Regions from separate parts of the Rhizobium sp. YS-1r genome, predicted to be linked through region 1. Evidence: riboswitches for the same ligand, from Rfam matches in the RefSeq annotation. Region 1 holds a riboswitch; the other holds the start of a gene.
What was found. A riboswitch is a leader RNA that binds a small molecule or an ion and turns the genes downstream of it on or off. The one in region 1 is predicted to bind S-adenosylmethionine.

Region 1 (7,160 bases):
CTACGTTAAACTTTCTGCAATTTTATAGTATTGTATGACAAAGGTCGATTAAGACCGGCCACATGATGCGGGCTGTCGCACCTCTCAAGCATTTCCCCCTCTCACTTCCACAAGGCGGCGGTAGACCCGGCGCGGGCAGGACTCCATGTTGCAGAATATGAAAATCCGGACGAAGATCCTTTCGGTCGTCGTTCTTCTCGGGCTCGTTTCGGTGGCGGGCCTGATCTACATCGTGCAGGAATTCAAACACGCCGACGGGAGCTACAGCACGTTCATCGACCATGAAGCGTCGGCCGCCATGCAGGCTTCCCGCGCAAACGCATCTGTGCTGTCGTCGGTCCTTCAGGCGAGCTTCTCGCTGAACATGCCGGCCGGATCGAAGGAGGCGGAGACGGCCGCCAAGGCGGCATCGAAGTTCGGTCAGGCCCGGGAACGCCTGCAGCAGGCGGCCGAGCTCGTGCCGAGCCGGAAAGCGGCGGCGGATGAGCTCATCGCGGATGTCACCGCTCTCGAGCAGGTGACCAAGAAAGCGCTCGACCTGCACAGAGCCGGCGATGAAAAAGGTGCAGCGGACGCAATGGCGCAGATCAGTGCGGGTATCGCCGCCATTACGCCGAAGATGATCGCCAACAACGACGCATTGATGAAGCTTCTGGACGACGGCGGCGATGCGCTCTCCGATACGGTCAACCAGCGCATCAATCTCTGCTTCGCCATCATCGGCATTGCTACCCTCGCGCTGATCGGATTCGGCATCTACGTCGCCCAGGTCGGCCTTGCGGCACCGATCAATAAGCTGAGCGAGCGAATGAAGCTGCTGGCGGAGGGTGATACGGTCAGCGACATCATCGGCCTCGATCGCCGGGACGAAATCGGTTTCATGGCGCAAGCAGTACAGGTCTTCCGCAGCAACGAAATCGAACGCGTCAATCTAGAAGTGCGCGCCACCGCCGATCGCGACCTCAGCGACCGTGAACGCCAGGAGCGCGACGCACAGCGTGCGGCGGAAGCCGGCGAACTGGAACGTGCCATGCGCTCGCTCGGCGAAGGCCTGCGGCGCCTCGCCTCCGGCGACCTCATCTCGCGCCTGGAAACGCCTTTCGCTCCGCATCTCGATTCGCTGCGTGTCGACTTCAACAATTCGGTCGGCACGCTCAACGAGACGATGATCGCGGTCGGCGCGAACGCCACGGCGATCAATGCCGGCGCCAGCGAGATCCGCTCCTCCGCCGATGCGCTTTCCAAACGCACCGAGCAACAGGCCGCTTCGGTCGAGGAGACTGCAGCCGCGCTCGAGGAAATCACAACAACCGTGAAGGACGCGGCAAAGCGGGCCGCGGAAGTGAGCCAGCTTGTGACCCGCACCCGCACCGGCGCCGAGAAATCCAGCGACGTGGTGCGCAAGGCGGTCAATGCGATGCAGGAGATCGAAAAATCGTCCAGTGAGATCTCCAATATCATCGGCGTGATCGACGACATCGCCTTCCAGACCAATCTTCTGGCACTCAATGCCGGTGTGGAGGCGGCCCGCGCGGGTGACGCCGGCAAGGGTTTTGCGGTCGTGGCCCAGGAAGTGCGCGAACTCGCCCAACGTTCGGCCCATGCGGCGAAGGAGATCAAGGCGCTGATCACCACGTCCGGCACGCATGTCCAGACCGGTGTCGCGCTCGTCGATGAAACGGGCAAGGCGCTCGAAACCATCCTTCACGAAGTGCAGGAGATCAACGGTCACGTCCATGCCATCGCGGACGCCTCGCGGGAGCAGTCCATCGGCCTGCAGGAGATCAACACTTCGGTGAACGCGATGGACCAGGGCACGCAGCAGAACGCAGCCATGGTCGAGGAAACGACCGCAGCGAGCCATAGTCTGGCGACCGAAGCGACGGCACTCACCAAGCTGCTCGGCCAGTTCAAGCTGACCGGCACGGGCGGATATGCAACCGCAGCGGCGTCCTTGACCTCGCGGCCGGCTTCGCCGACCACCGCGGCGGCAGCCAAGCCGGCAGTCCGGGCTGCTTCCGATAGCGAGGCCCGTCCGGCTGCATCGCCGGCGCGGGCGCTTGCTCAAACGCTTGCCGGCGCCTTCGGCGGCGGTTCGACAGCAGCAAGCCAGAAAGCCGGATGGACGGAACTCTGAACCGAAGTACGGCAAAGCATCAGTCAGCACGATCAAGGGCGACCCAAGGGCCGCCCTTCCTCCAGAAATACAGGGAACATTTCACACTTCCGCAGGTCAGGTAGAGGTACTGACAATGGAGGGAAAAAATGCACACCTATTATCGTTACCGCAGCGGCGAACCGGCGCCTGGCGCCTTGATCATCAGGTTCTATCATTCCGGAGACCAGATCCGCGGCTATATCAGAAGAGTTGCCGATCCAGCCGAGAACGACACGATCTTCCCCGGCGAAGAGATGGAGCCGGATGACGCCTTTCGGATGGCGGAGAACAAGACCAGGGACCGGACAAGCAACCGATCTTCGTGGAACTTTCAGAGGGAGTAGAATGGAACCCTGCCTGGGGCAAGCTGATGTGATTGTCGGAAAACTGGAGCGGGTGAAGGGAATCGAACCCTCGTATTCAGCTTGGGAAGCTGCTGCTCTACCATTGAGCTACACCCGCTTGCGGGTTGAGACTTTCAACAGATGGGGCTGCGTGTCAAGCGTTCCCGCTTTCGATCATGTACGAAAATGTTTGGAGAGCTTCAGGCCTTGTGCCTGATAGTTCGAACCGACGCCCGTCCCGTAAAGCCCTTCCGGCTTTTCCTGCATATGCTCGTAGACGAGGCGTCCGACGATCTGGCCGTCCTCCAGGATGAAGGGCACTTCATGGCTGCGCACTTCGAGCACCGCCCGGCTGCCGCGGCCGCCTGCGGCTTCATGGCCGAAGCCCGGATCGAAGAAGCCGGCATAATGAACGCGGAATTCGCCGACCAGCGGGTCGAAGGGCGTCATTTCGGCTGCATAGAGAGGTGGAACGTGCACGGCCTCGCGCGAGACAAGGATATAGAATTCATCCGGATCGAGGATCAGTTCGGTGCGGCCGCGGCTATAGAGCGGCTCCCAGAAATCGAAGATGTCGTGCTGGGCTTTCTTGTCGACATCGACCACAGCCGTGTGGTGCTTGCCGCGATAACCGATCAACCCCTCCTCGTCGCCTGTGAGATCGATCGACAACGCGATGCCGCCACCCGAAACGTTCGGCCTGCTGGCGGCGACGAGAATCTGGTCATTGTGGAGTTGCAGTAGCTCCGGCTCGCCGAGCAGGGCATTCCCCACCCGGAAGCGGATCTGCGACAGACGCGAGCCGCGGCGCACGACGATCGGGAAGGTGCGCGGCGAGATTTCGAGATAGAGCGGGCCGGAATAGCCGGCCGGGATCTTGTCGAATTCCTGCGCGTAGTCGGTGATGACGCGGGTAAAAATGTCCAGCCGGCCGGTCGAGCTCTTCGGGTTAGCCGAGGCCGACATGCCGGCCGGCAGGTCGAGCCTTTCCATCAGCGGCACGATATAGACGCAGCCGGTTTCAAGCACCGCACCTTCCGAAAGATCGATCACATGCAGTTTCAGACGGTCGAGCTTGTCGGATACGAGGTGCGTGGGGCCAGGCATGAAGCTCGCGCGGACGCGGAAGGCTTTCGTGCCCAGGCGCAGGTCGAGACTTGCGGGCTGGATCTGATCGAGGTCAAGCTCCCGCTCGGAGGTGAGCCGTCCACTTTTGAAAAGCGCCGCAATCGCGCGGTCCGCCAGAATGCCTGTTTCGCGAGCCATCATGTCTCTTCCGTATTTCAGGTGACAAAACCAAATCGAGACCATTGACGCAAGAAGGCAGCGGGCGTATGGCAGCTTTATCCCGTGGTGATTTGGCCGGTCGGCTTGCAGCCACGTTAAATAAGTGGCTAAAAAGACCGGGTGCCAAACCGGTCTGCTTTTGCGGCCGGTTTTTTTGTTGTTGAAGGTGGGAACTAACATGACCAAGACATGGCGCCCGGCAACCCAGCTCGTTCACGGCGGCACGTTGCGCTCGCAATATGGCGAAACCTCGGAAGCGATCTTCCTGACCCAGGGCTTCGTCTACGATACGTCGGAAGCCGCCGAGGCCCGCTTCAAGGGCGAGACGGACGGCTTCATCTATGCACGCTACGGCAGCCCCACCAACGACATGTTCGAGAAGCGCATGTGCATGCTGGAAGGTGCGGAAGACGCGCGCGCCACCGCCTCCGGCATGGCTGCCGTCACCGCCGCAATCCTCTGCCAGCTGAAGGCCGGCGACCATATCGTCGCCGCACGCGCCCTCTTCGGCTCCTGCCGCTGGGTGGTCGAGACACTCGCTCCGAAATACGGGATCGACTGCACGCTGATCGACGGCCGCTATCTCGAAAACTGGGAAAAGGCGATCACTCCGAAGACCAAGGTCTTCTTCCTGGAAAGTCCGACCAACCCCACACTGGAAGTGGTCGATATCGCCGGCGTCGCCAGGCTTGCCAACCAGATCGGCGCGAAAGTGGTCGTCGACAACGTCTTTGCGACCCCGCTCTTCCAGAAGCCGCTGGAGCTCGGCGCGCATATCGTCGTCTATTCGGCGACCAAGCATATCGACGGCCAGGGCCGCTGCCTCGGCGGCGTGGTGCTGTCCGACAAGGCCTGGATCGACGAGAACCTGCACGACTATTTCCGCCATACCGGCCCGGCCATGTCGCCGTTCAACGCCTGGACGCTTTTGAAGGGGATCGAGACCCTGCCGCTGCGCGTCAAGCAGCAGACGGAGAGCGCCTCGAAGATCGCCGATTTCCTGGCCGAGCAGAGCCAGGTGGCGCAGGTCATCTATCCGGGCCGCAAGGACCATCCGCAGGCCGATATCATCGCCAGGCAGATGACGGGCGGCTCGACGCTCGTCGCCTTCGAGCTGAAGGGCGGCAAGGAAGCCGCCTTCAAACTTCAGAACGCGTTGGAGATCGTCAGAATTTCCAACAATCTGGGCGATTCCAAGAGCCTCATTACCCATCCGGCCACGACGACGCACAAGAACCTGACGGACGAGGCCCGTGCGGAGCTCGGCATTTCGCCCGGCACCGTACGCTTTTCGGCTGGCATCGAAGACACCGAGGACCTGCTCGAGGATTTCGCGAAGGCGCTTTCAGAAGTTACGGCCTAACGATCCGGCGTGGTGAGTCCGGTCTTACCGGATTCACCATATCAGTTATCCCTAATTTCAAGAAACGCTCACACTCCGTTGTTCAAACCGTGAGAATTCTTGACGTTTCAGCAGCCCTGTACAATATCGGCCAGTGTGGTGGATTGAAATTCGCAGTATTGTTCGCGGCAAGCGCTGCGGCGAACTTCCAATCCGAAACCACGCTGGAATTATAAAGCTGCTCATGTTCTTTGGATTCGGAAGTTCGCTCCAAAGTTGCTGCGAAGTATGACGAACTTCGAAATCAGAAACGCAAGTGAGCATTGTTGAGGTGCCGCATGTATCGCGCCCGGACACGAGATATCGAAGTCGCTGTCGAACCCTACTACCTGGAGGAGCAATCCAATCCGGAGGAAAGCCGCTACGTCTGGGGTTACCGCATCGTCATCGAGAATCATTCGCCGATTTCCGTCAGGCTGGTCCATCGCTACTGGCACATCACCGATCAGAACGGTGTGGTGGACGAGGTCGACGGTCCCGGCGTGGTGGGCGAACAGCCACGGCTGAAACCCGGCGATTCCTACGAATATTCCTCGGGCTGCCCGCTCGACACGCCGTCCGGCATGATGTTCGGCCACTACGACATGCAGACAGACGAGGGCGAAACCTTCGAAGTGACCATTCCCGCCTTCTCTCTGGATTCGCCCGGCCTCCTGCGCGTACTCAACTGAACCCGCCGCCCGCGGCGACAACCCCGAGGTTATGGGTTGTGCCGTTTTTTCTATTTGTTGCTCCTTTCCTCCTCCGGCATTCTCAGGCCGTCAAAACGGTCTTTGGGAGGAGCCTTGATGACACGTCCTCTTCTGCTGGCGTCCTGCGCCCTTCTGACGTTGGCGGCCTTCACACCCGCGCTGGCGCAGAACAAAAGCAGCTTCATCGACATGAAGGACAGGCCGGATTTTTCGGCCGCCACTGTCTCGCCGCAGATCGCCTGCGGGATGCTGAACGGCCAATCCCTCGCCGACGTAACCATGCTGAAGGCCACGCATGTGGCAGGCACCGGCACCCTGCCGGGCCATTGCCAGGTGACCGGATATATCCAGCCGCAGATCCGCTTCGAGATCACCCTGCCCGACAACTGGAACCGGCGGCTCTACATGTTCGGCAATGGCGGTTATGCAGGCGAGAAACTCGCCGCGCCATCACGCATCGCCACGCGCGATGCCGCACTTTCGCGAGGTTTCCTGACAGTCCAGCAGAATACCGGACATGACGCAGCCACCTACAAGCTCGGCGATTTCGCCCAGGACCTCGATCTCCTGATCGACTACGGTTCACGTGCCGTGCATGTGACGGTCGAGACGGCGAAGGCAATCGCCGCACGTTATTACGACCGGCACCCTTCCTTCTCCTATTGGGATGGCTGCTCGACAGGCGGGCGCCAGGGACTGATCTCTGCACAGCGTCATCCCGGCGATTTCGACGGCATCCTGGCCGGTGCGCCCGTCCTCGACCTCACCAACACGCAGATATGGGGTGTCTGGAACGCCCGGGCGCTGCTCAAGGCGCCGATCAGCAAGGCGCAGCTTCCCGTGCTGGCCAAGGCCGTGATGGACAAATGCGATGGGATCGACGGCGCCGAGGACGGGCTGATCGCCGACCCGCGTCAATGCAATTTCGATCCTGCCAAGGACCTGAAGACCTGCGAGGCCGGTGGTTCCGACTGCTTCACCAATGCGCAGGTGGAAACGCTGAAGACATTGGCCGGCGGCGTGAGGATCAAGGGCGAGACGATATTTCCCGGCGTGCAACACGGAACCGAGGGCGTCGATGCCTCCGGCACCAGCGGCTGGGACATGTGGATGGTCTCCGAAGAGGGCCCGAGCCGGCAGCTCGCCTATGGAGAAACCTTCGTAAAGAACATGGCCATGCTGCCCGCCTCCGGCAAGGCGATCGACTGGAAGACCTTCGACTTCGACACGGAATATCCGAAGATCGGCATGATCCGGGAGATCGTCGATGCGACCAA
Region 2 (7,160 bases), on a different contig from region 1:
GGCGCCGAGAATATTCCGGTCGTGGGCCAGGCAGACACGATCAAGAGCATCCCGGGCAATCCTGCCTGGCACCTTGCGCCGATCGAGATGGCCTGGGAAGGCAAGACGCTGGGCCAGATCTGTCAGCAGATCAAAGATCCGGCACGCAATGGCGAGATGACCATGGACGAACTGGTCGAGCACATGGCGCATGACGAACTCGTCGGCTGGGGCTGGGCACCCGGCGCCGGCCGCGAGCCGGTACCGGGCACGCAGGCTGAATTCGGCGAGCTCATCGATGCCTGGGTGAAAACCGGCGCGGCCTGTCCCGCCTCCTGAGGCACAAAGCGGCCGCCGGTTCACGTGCGGAACCGGCGGTTTGTCAGGAGTTTGGGCGGATCGTAATTTTTCTTGCCGCCAATCGTCATTTCCCTGTTGCATTTGAAAAAAGTCTGGGCCATATAGCGCCCGTCGTCGGCAACAGCAGCGACCCACGGTCCAAGCGATCTACCCCGGACCGGTGGCTTGATGAGCGGGTGTAGCTCAGGGGTAGAGCACAACCTTGCCAAGGTTGGGGTCGAGGGTTCGAATCCCTTCGCCCGCTCCAGTTTTTCTCTCAAATCATACCTTGAAAAGGCCTTATCTTGGGCCGGAAGCGTCGCTGCTTGAATTCTATAGTGCAGACCCGGCTTGTGCCGCCGACTTTCCTGTCGACGGCCAAAGTCTCATGTCGAAGCGGTTCGACTTCCCATCATCGAATCTATTTCGCACCCCGCCTGCCACATGGGTGAGCCAAGCTTATCCCCGCTCACTGCTTCGAAAAGACATAGTCTGTCTCCTGCCGCAGCACTTCGCCCGGACGCAGCACAACGTTCGGGAAATTCGGATGATTGATCGCGTCCGGCCATACCTGGGTTTCCAGGCAAAACCCGGCAAAGGGGCCGTAACGGCGACCTTCGAGGCCCGGCACCGGGATTTCCTGAAGCTTGAAGGCGGCATAAAATTGCACACCGGGCTCGGTGGTCCGCACTTCCATCGAAACGCCGGAATAGACGCTGCGCGCCAGCGCCACGGAACGCTTCCGTGTCCGTTCCGGCGACAGACAGTAGTTGTGATCGAACAGGACCTGTTTGCCGTCGTCGAACCGCTTCATCGGCCCCATCTCCCGCAGGTCGAAAGGCGTATCGGCGACTGACGTCAGTCTGCCGGTCGGCAACTGCTTCTCATCCACTTCGACCAACTGATCGGCGGCGATCATAATGTCGTGACCAAGGGCGTCTTCACGGCCGTCAAGATTGAAATAGGAGTGCTGGCAGATGTTGGCGAGTGTCGGCTGGTCAGTCGTGGATTCGTAGATCACCGACAGCACGCCGTGGTCCTTGAGCTGATAGGTGGCGGTCACGGTGCAATTGCCGGGATAGCCCGCGCGGCCATCGGGATCGGTGATCTGAAGTACGACCTTGTCAGCCGCGTGATCGACGATCGACCAGTTGCTGCGGCCAAGACCATCCGTACCCCCGTGAAGGTGGCCGATCCCCGGTTGGTTCATTTCAAGCTGGTATTGTCTTCCGTCGAGCGTGAAACGGCCGGCGGAGATGCGGTTTGCGCAACGGCCGGGCGTTGCCCCGAAATACGGCGAATGGATCGGATATGGATCGAAAGCCTCGAACCCCAGCACGAGTGGCGGCCGATGGCCCTCCAGCCTGAGATCCTGGATCACGGCGCCCCATGTAATGATACTCGCGGTCAATCCGCCGCCGGCAATTCTCACGCGATAAACGGGCTCGCCATTTTCCGTCGTGCCGAAGACTTCGAAATTCTGATCCGTCATGACCTTTTCCTCCACCGGACATTTGGCGGCAACCTGCGTGATTTGGCGGCAAGCTGCAATGTCACGGGAAGCAAAATCCGTCAGCGGGCGAGTGTGCGCGTCGCCTGTTCAAGCCCGCCGAGCGTCATTGGAAACATCCGTTCGGTCATGAACTGCCGCATCAACCCGATCGAGGCCGTGTAGCGCCACTGATTTTCGGGCACCGGATTGAGCCAGACGCAGCGGTGGAAATGATCGGTGATACGCCTGATCCAGGCCTCGCCGGGCTCCTGGTTCCAGTGCTCGACGGAACCGCCCGCATGGGTGATCTCATAGGGGCTCATCGAAGCGTCACCGACAAAGATCACCTTGTAGTCCGAACCATAGCTGCGGATGAGATCCAGCGTTGCCATTCGCTCGGCGCGACGGAGGTTCTCCTTCCAAACGCCTTCGTAGAGGCAATTGTGGAAGTAGAAATGCTCCATATGCTTGAACTCTGCCCGCGCGGCGGAAAACAGTTCCTCAACGATGCGGATATGGTCATCCATCGACCCGCCCACATCGAAGAACATCAAAAGCTTCACGGCATTATGCCGCTCCGGCCTTGTCTGCACGTCGAGGTAGCCGTGCTCGGCGGTGGAACGGATCGTGCCGGGCAGGTCGAATTCCTCGGCCGCGCCCTCCCGCACCCAGCGCCGAAGCCGTTTCAGTGCCAGCTTGATATTGCGCGTGCCGAGTTCGACCTTGTCGTCGAAATCCCTGAATTCGCGCCTGTCCCAGACCTTCACTGCACTGCGATGGCGGGATTCGTCCTGCCCGATGCGCACGCCTTCCGGGTTATAGCCATAGGCGCCGAAGGGCGAAGTGCCGCCGGTGCCGATCCATTTCGACCCGCCCTGATGGCGCCCTTTCTGCTCTTCGAGCCGCTGTCGCAGCGTCTCCATCAGCTTTTCGAAACCGCCGAGCGACTGGACGAGTTTCTTCTCTTCCTCGGTCAGGTGTTTTTCGATGAGCTTGCGCAGCCATTCTTCGGGAATGTTCTGGGTATCGAGGCCCGGCTTGCCGGAGACCATCTCCAGGCCGCGAAAATAGGAGGAAAAGACCTGGTCGAATTTATCGATGTGGCGTTCATCCTTCACCAACGCCGTGCGGGCGAGGAAGTAGAAAGCCTCGACGTCGAAATCGGCCAGCCCCTCTTCCATGCCTTCGAGAAGCGCCAGGAATTCCCGGAGCGTTACCGGGACCTTCGCCTCCCTTAGGTGCAGGAAGAAGGGAATGAACATGCTGACCTATTCCGCGCCGGTCTTCTCCGGCTCGCCGATTTTCTCCAGATCGTAGGGCGTCGTCTGGTAGATCTCGTTGATCCAGTTGCCGAAGAGAAGATGCGCATGGCTGCGCCAGCGGTTCAGGGGCGTCAGAGTATCGTCGTTGTGCGGGAAATAGTCATGCGGCAACTTGATGGGGACACCGGCATTCACATCCCGGAAATACTCATCCGCCAGCGAGGTGGAGTCGTATTCCACATGATTGAACATGTAGAGACGCTTTCCCCTTTTCTCATGCACGAGGCAGATGCCCATATCGTCTGATTCCATCAGGATTTCAAGGCTTGGTACCTTTTCGATATCCGCGCGGCGCACCTCCGTCCAGCGCGATACCGGCACCTGGAAGTCATCCGAGAAGCCGTTGAGATAAACGGAGGAGGAAGCAAGATTGCGGTGCCGGTAGACACCGAAGGCCTTCTCCTTCAACTCGTATTTCGGCACGCCGTGAAAATGGTAGATGGCCGCCATCGCACCCCAGCAGACATTCATGGTCGAATGGACATTGGTGGTTGTCCAGTCGAGAATCTTCTCCATCTCGTCCCAGTAGGTGACCTCTTCGTAAGGCAGTGTCTCGATCGGTGCACCGGTGATGATGAAGCCATCGAACTTGCGGTGCTTCACCTCTTCCCATGTTTCGTAGAAAGCCAGCAGATGCTCTTCCGGCGTGTTCTTGGCCCTGTGGTTGCCGATTCGCACCAGCGACAGCTCCACCTGCAGCGGCGTCGCGCCGACGAGACGCGCCATCTGCAGCTCTGTCTTGATCTTGTTGGGCATGAGATTGAGAAGTCCGATCTGGAGCGGACGAATGTCCTGCCGCACCGCCGCAGTTTCGGTCATCACCCGCACGCCCTCGGAAACGAGGGTGCTGAAGGCAGGCAGCGTATCGGGAATCTTGATCGGCATGTCTAAACCCACGAAATAAAAAACCGGCGACGAAAAATCGCAGCCGGCCCGGGGAAGCATGATCTGGGGAAGTCATCTTCTCGCGGCCCTTTAGCGACTTTTTTTACGTGGCTGCAAGCCGGCCGGCCAAATCACCACGAAACTACGGACTTTCAAATACGCCTTGCTATGCCTGTCGTCAATGGGAGCAAAATCTTCCGCTTACCGCTCGCGCCGCGCCATGAAGGCGATCCGCTCGAAAAGATGGACATCCTGCTCGTTCTTGAGCAACGCACCATGCAGCTTCGGCAGCGCGTTCTTCACGTCCCCGCGCAAATCGGCCGGGTCGACATCGTCTGCAACGAGGAGACGTATCCAGTCGAGCGCCTCTGACGTCGACGGCTTCTTCTTGAGCCCCGGCATCTCGCGGATTTCATAGAACTGCATCAATGCGTTGCGCACGAGGGTCTGCTTGATACCCGGATAATGCACCTCGACGATGCGTGACAGCGTCTCGACATTCGGGAAACGAATGTAGTGGAAGAAGCAGCGGCGCAGGAAAGCGTCTGGAAGCTCCTTCTCATTGTTCGAAGTGATGATGACGATGGGCCGGACTCTAGCCTTGACCGTTTTGCCGGTCTCGTAGACGTGAAATTCCATCCGATCGAGTTCCTGCAGAAGGTCGTTCGGGAATTCGATATCCGCCTTGTCGATCTCGTCGATCAGCAGGACGACCTTCCTGTCCGCCGCAAAGGCCTGCCAAAGCTTGCCGCGTCGGATATAATTCGCGACATCGTGGACCCGCTCGTCGCCGAGCTGGCTGTCGCGCAGGCGCGAGACCGCATCATATTCGTAGAGGCCCTGCTGTGCCTTTGTGGTGGACTTGATGTTCCACTCGATGAGATCGAGACCAAGGGCTGCTGCCACCTGCCGGGCAAGTTCAGTCTTGCCGGTACCCGGCTCGCCTTTCACCAGCAGCGGGCGCTCGAGCCGGATCGCGGCATTCACCGCCACCATCAGATCCTTGTCCGCGATATAGTCCGCTGTACCCTGAAACTGCATCCTGATATCCCGATTGAAAAGCGAGCCGCAAACTAAAAGCTTGGCTTCGGCGGTGCAACAGCTTTCCCAATGAGGTCCCTTTACGCTAAGGGCAGTAACCATGAGCCATTCGACCTTTACCATCCTGCTTGGCGGCGATCTCACCGTCACCGACCGACTGCTGGAAGCGACCAGTACCAGCCGCTTCATCGCGGCTGACAGCGGCATGAGACATGCAGCGACACTCGGCGTCGAGCCCGAACTGTGGGTCGGCGATTTCGATTCCACCGATGCCGAACTTGCAAGACAATGGCCGGGCGTGAAACAGCAGACCTATCCGCCCGCCAAGACCGAGACAGACGGTGAGATCGCCACGGCGGAAGCGATCGACCGCGGCGCCGCACGGCTGATCTTCGTCGGCGCACTCGGCGGGGAACGGAGCGATCACGCGCTCCAGCACCTCTTCCATGCCATGAGCCTTGCCGAACGCGGCTTCGACATTTTGCTCACGTCCGGCGAGGAGGAGGCGGTGCCGCTGCTGCCGGGGGATAAAAAGCTCGACTTGCCGAAAGGCTCGCTCTTTTCGATCATCGGTTTTTCGGCACTGGAAGGCCTGGACATCATTGGTGCGCGTTATCCGCTCCACAATTTTGGGCTTCCCTTCGGCTCTTCTCGTACGGTCTCGAACATTGCAGAAGGACCGGTGGAATTCCATCTGAAGGCCGGCAGAGCGATGATCCTTGCTCGCCCCTACGACATGACAGGACCCTGACTTTTGGCACCCCCCATCTTGAAACTCGACGATATCTTCCTGAGCTTTGGCGGCGCGCCGCTGCTCGCTGGCGCGGGCCTGCAGGTGGAGCCAGGCGACCGCATCTGCCTCGTCGGTCGCAACGGTTCCGGCAAGTCGACGCTGATGAAGATCGCCGCCGGCATGGTCGAGCCGCAGTCAGGCGAAGTCTTCCGCCATCCGGCCTCGACGATCCGCTACCTCGAACAGGCGCCGGATTTTGCCGACTATGCCACCGTGCAAGCCTATGCGGAATCAGGCCTCGGCCCGGGCGATGATCCCTATCGCGTTACCTACCTACTCGAACATCTCGGCCTCACCGGCCAGGAAGACCCAAAGACGCTTTCGGGCGGCGAATCCCGCCGCGCCGCGCTCGCCCGTGTGATGGCACCCGAGCCGGACATCCTGATGCTGGATGAGCCGACCAACCATCTCGACCTGCCGACCATCGAATGGCTGGAAGACGAGTTGCGGAAAACAAGGAGCGCACTGGTACTGATTTCCCACGATAGGCGCTTCCTCGAACGGGTTTCGACCGCGACCGTCTGGCTCGACCGCGGCATCTCCCGCCGTCTCGACAAGGGGTTCGCTCATTTTGAAGCATGGCGTGACGAAGTGCTGGAGGCTGAGGAGCTGGAACAGCACAAGCTCGGCAAGGCGATCGAGCGCGAGGAGCATTGGCTGCGTTATGGCGTGACCGCGCGCCGCAAGCGCAACATGCGGCGCCTCGGCGATCTGCAATCCATGCGAGCAGCCTATCGCGGCCACAAAGGGCCCCAAGGGACCGTCCAGGCGCAGGTCACCGAAGGTCGTGAATCGGGCAAGCTTGTGATCGAGGCGGAGAACATCACCAAAGCCTATGACCGGCAGATCGTCGCACCTTTTTCGATCCGGATTCATCGCGGCGACCGGATCGGCCTCGTAGGGCCTAATGGCGCGGGCAAGACGACATTGCTCAAGATGCTGACCGGGCAGCTCGCACCAGATAGCGGTACCGTCAAGCTCGGCACCAATCTTGAGATCGCAACGCTCGACCAGAAGCGCGAGAACCTGAATCCGGAGGAGACGCTCTCCCACTACCTGACAGACGGCCGCGGGGAGACGTTGCTGGTCAATGGCGAGCAGCGGCATGTCGCAGGCTACATGAAGGACTTCTTGTTCCAGCCGGAACAGATCAGGACACCGATCAGGAGCCTTTCCGGTGGTGAACGTGCCCGCCTGATGCTCGCCCGCATCATGGCGAAGCCCTCGAACCTCTTGATTCTCGACGAACCCACCAACGACCTCGACATCGAAACGCTGGATCTGCTGCAGGAAATTGTCGCCGGCTACA

Region 2: linked by a shared signal. The riboswitch ahead of metA (homoserine O-succinyltransferase) and the one ahead of JL39_RS28995 (O-succinylhomoserine sulfhydrylase) in region 1 are both predicted to bind S-adenosylmethionine.

Annotation. Positions count from the first base shown of each region.
Region 1 is NZ_JPYQ01000056.1:691,364-698,523, forward strand. It holds gene JL39_RS28975 (methyl-accepting chemotaxis protein) at 146-2,137, shown strand; gene JL39_RS28980 (hypothetical protein) at 2,266-2,502, shown strand; tRNA gene JL39_RS28985 (tRNA-Gly) at 2,547-2,620, opposite strand; gene JL39_RS28990 (2'-deoxycytidine 5'-triphosphate deaminase) at 2,677-3,771, opposite strand; SAM riboswitch at 3,843-3,921, shown strand; gene JL39_RS28995 (O-succinylhomoserine sulfhydrylase) at 3,968-5,152, shown strand; gene apaG (Co2+/Mg2+ efflux protein ApaG) at 5,470-5,862, shown strand; gene JL39_RS29005 (tannase/feruloyl esterase family alpha/beta hydrolase) at 5,980-7,160, shown strand, end outside.
Region 2 is NZ_JPYQ01000055.1:211,233-218,392, reverse strand. It holds gene JL39_RS23800 (hypothetical protein) at 1-318, shown strand, start outside; tRNA gene JL39_RS23795 (tRNA-Gly) at 512-586, shown strand; gene JL39_RS23790 (aldose epimerase family protein) at 788-1,810, opposite strand; gene JL39_RS23785 (VWA domain-containing protein) at 1,891-3,072, opposite strand; gene metA (homoserine O-succinyltransferase) at 3,079-4,017, opposite strand; SAM riboswitch at 4,088-4,165, opposite strand; gene JL39_RS23775 (MoxR family ATPase) at 4,219-5,058, opposite strand; gene JL39_RS23770 (thiamine diphosphokinase) at 5,159-5,809, shown strand; gene JL39_RS23765 (ABC-F family ATP-binding cassette domain-containing protein) at 5,813-7,160, shown strand, end outside.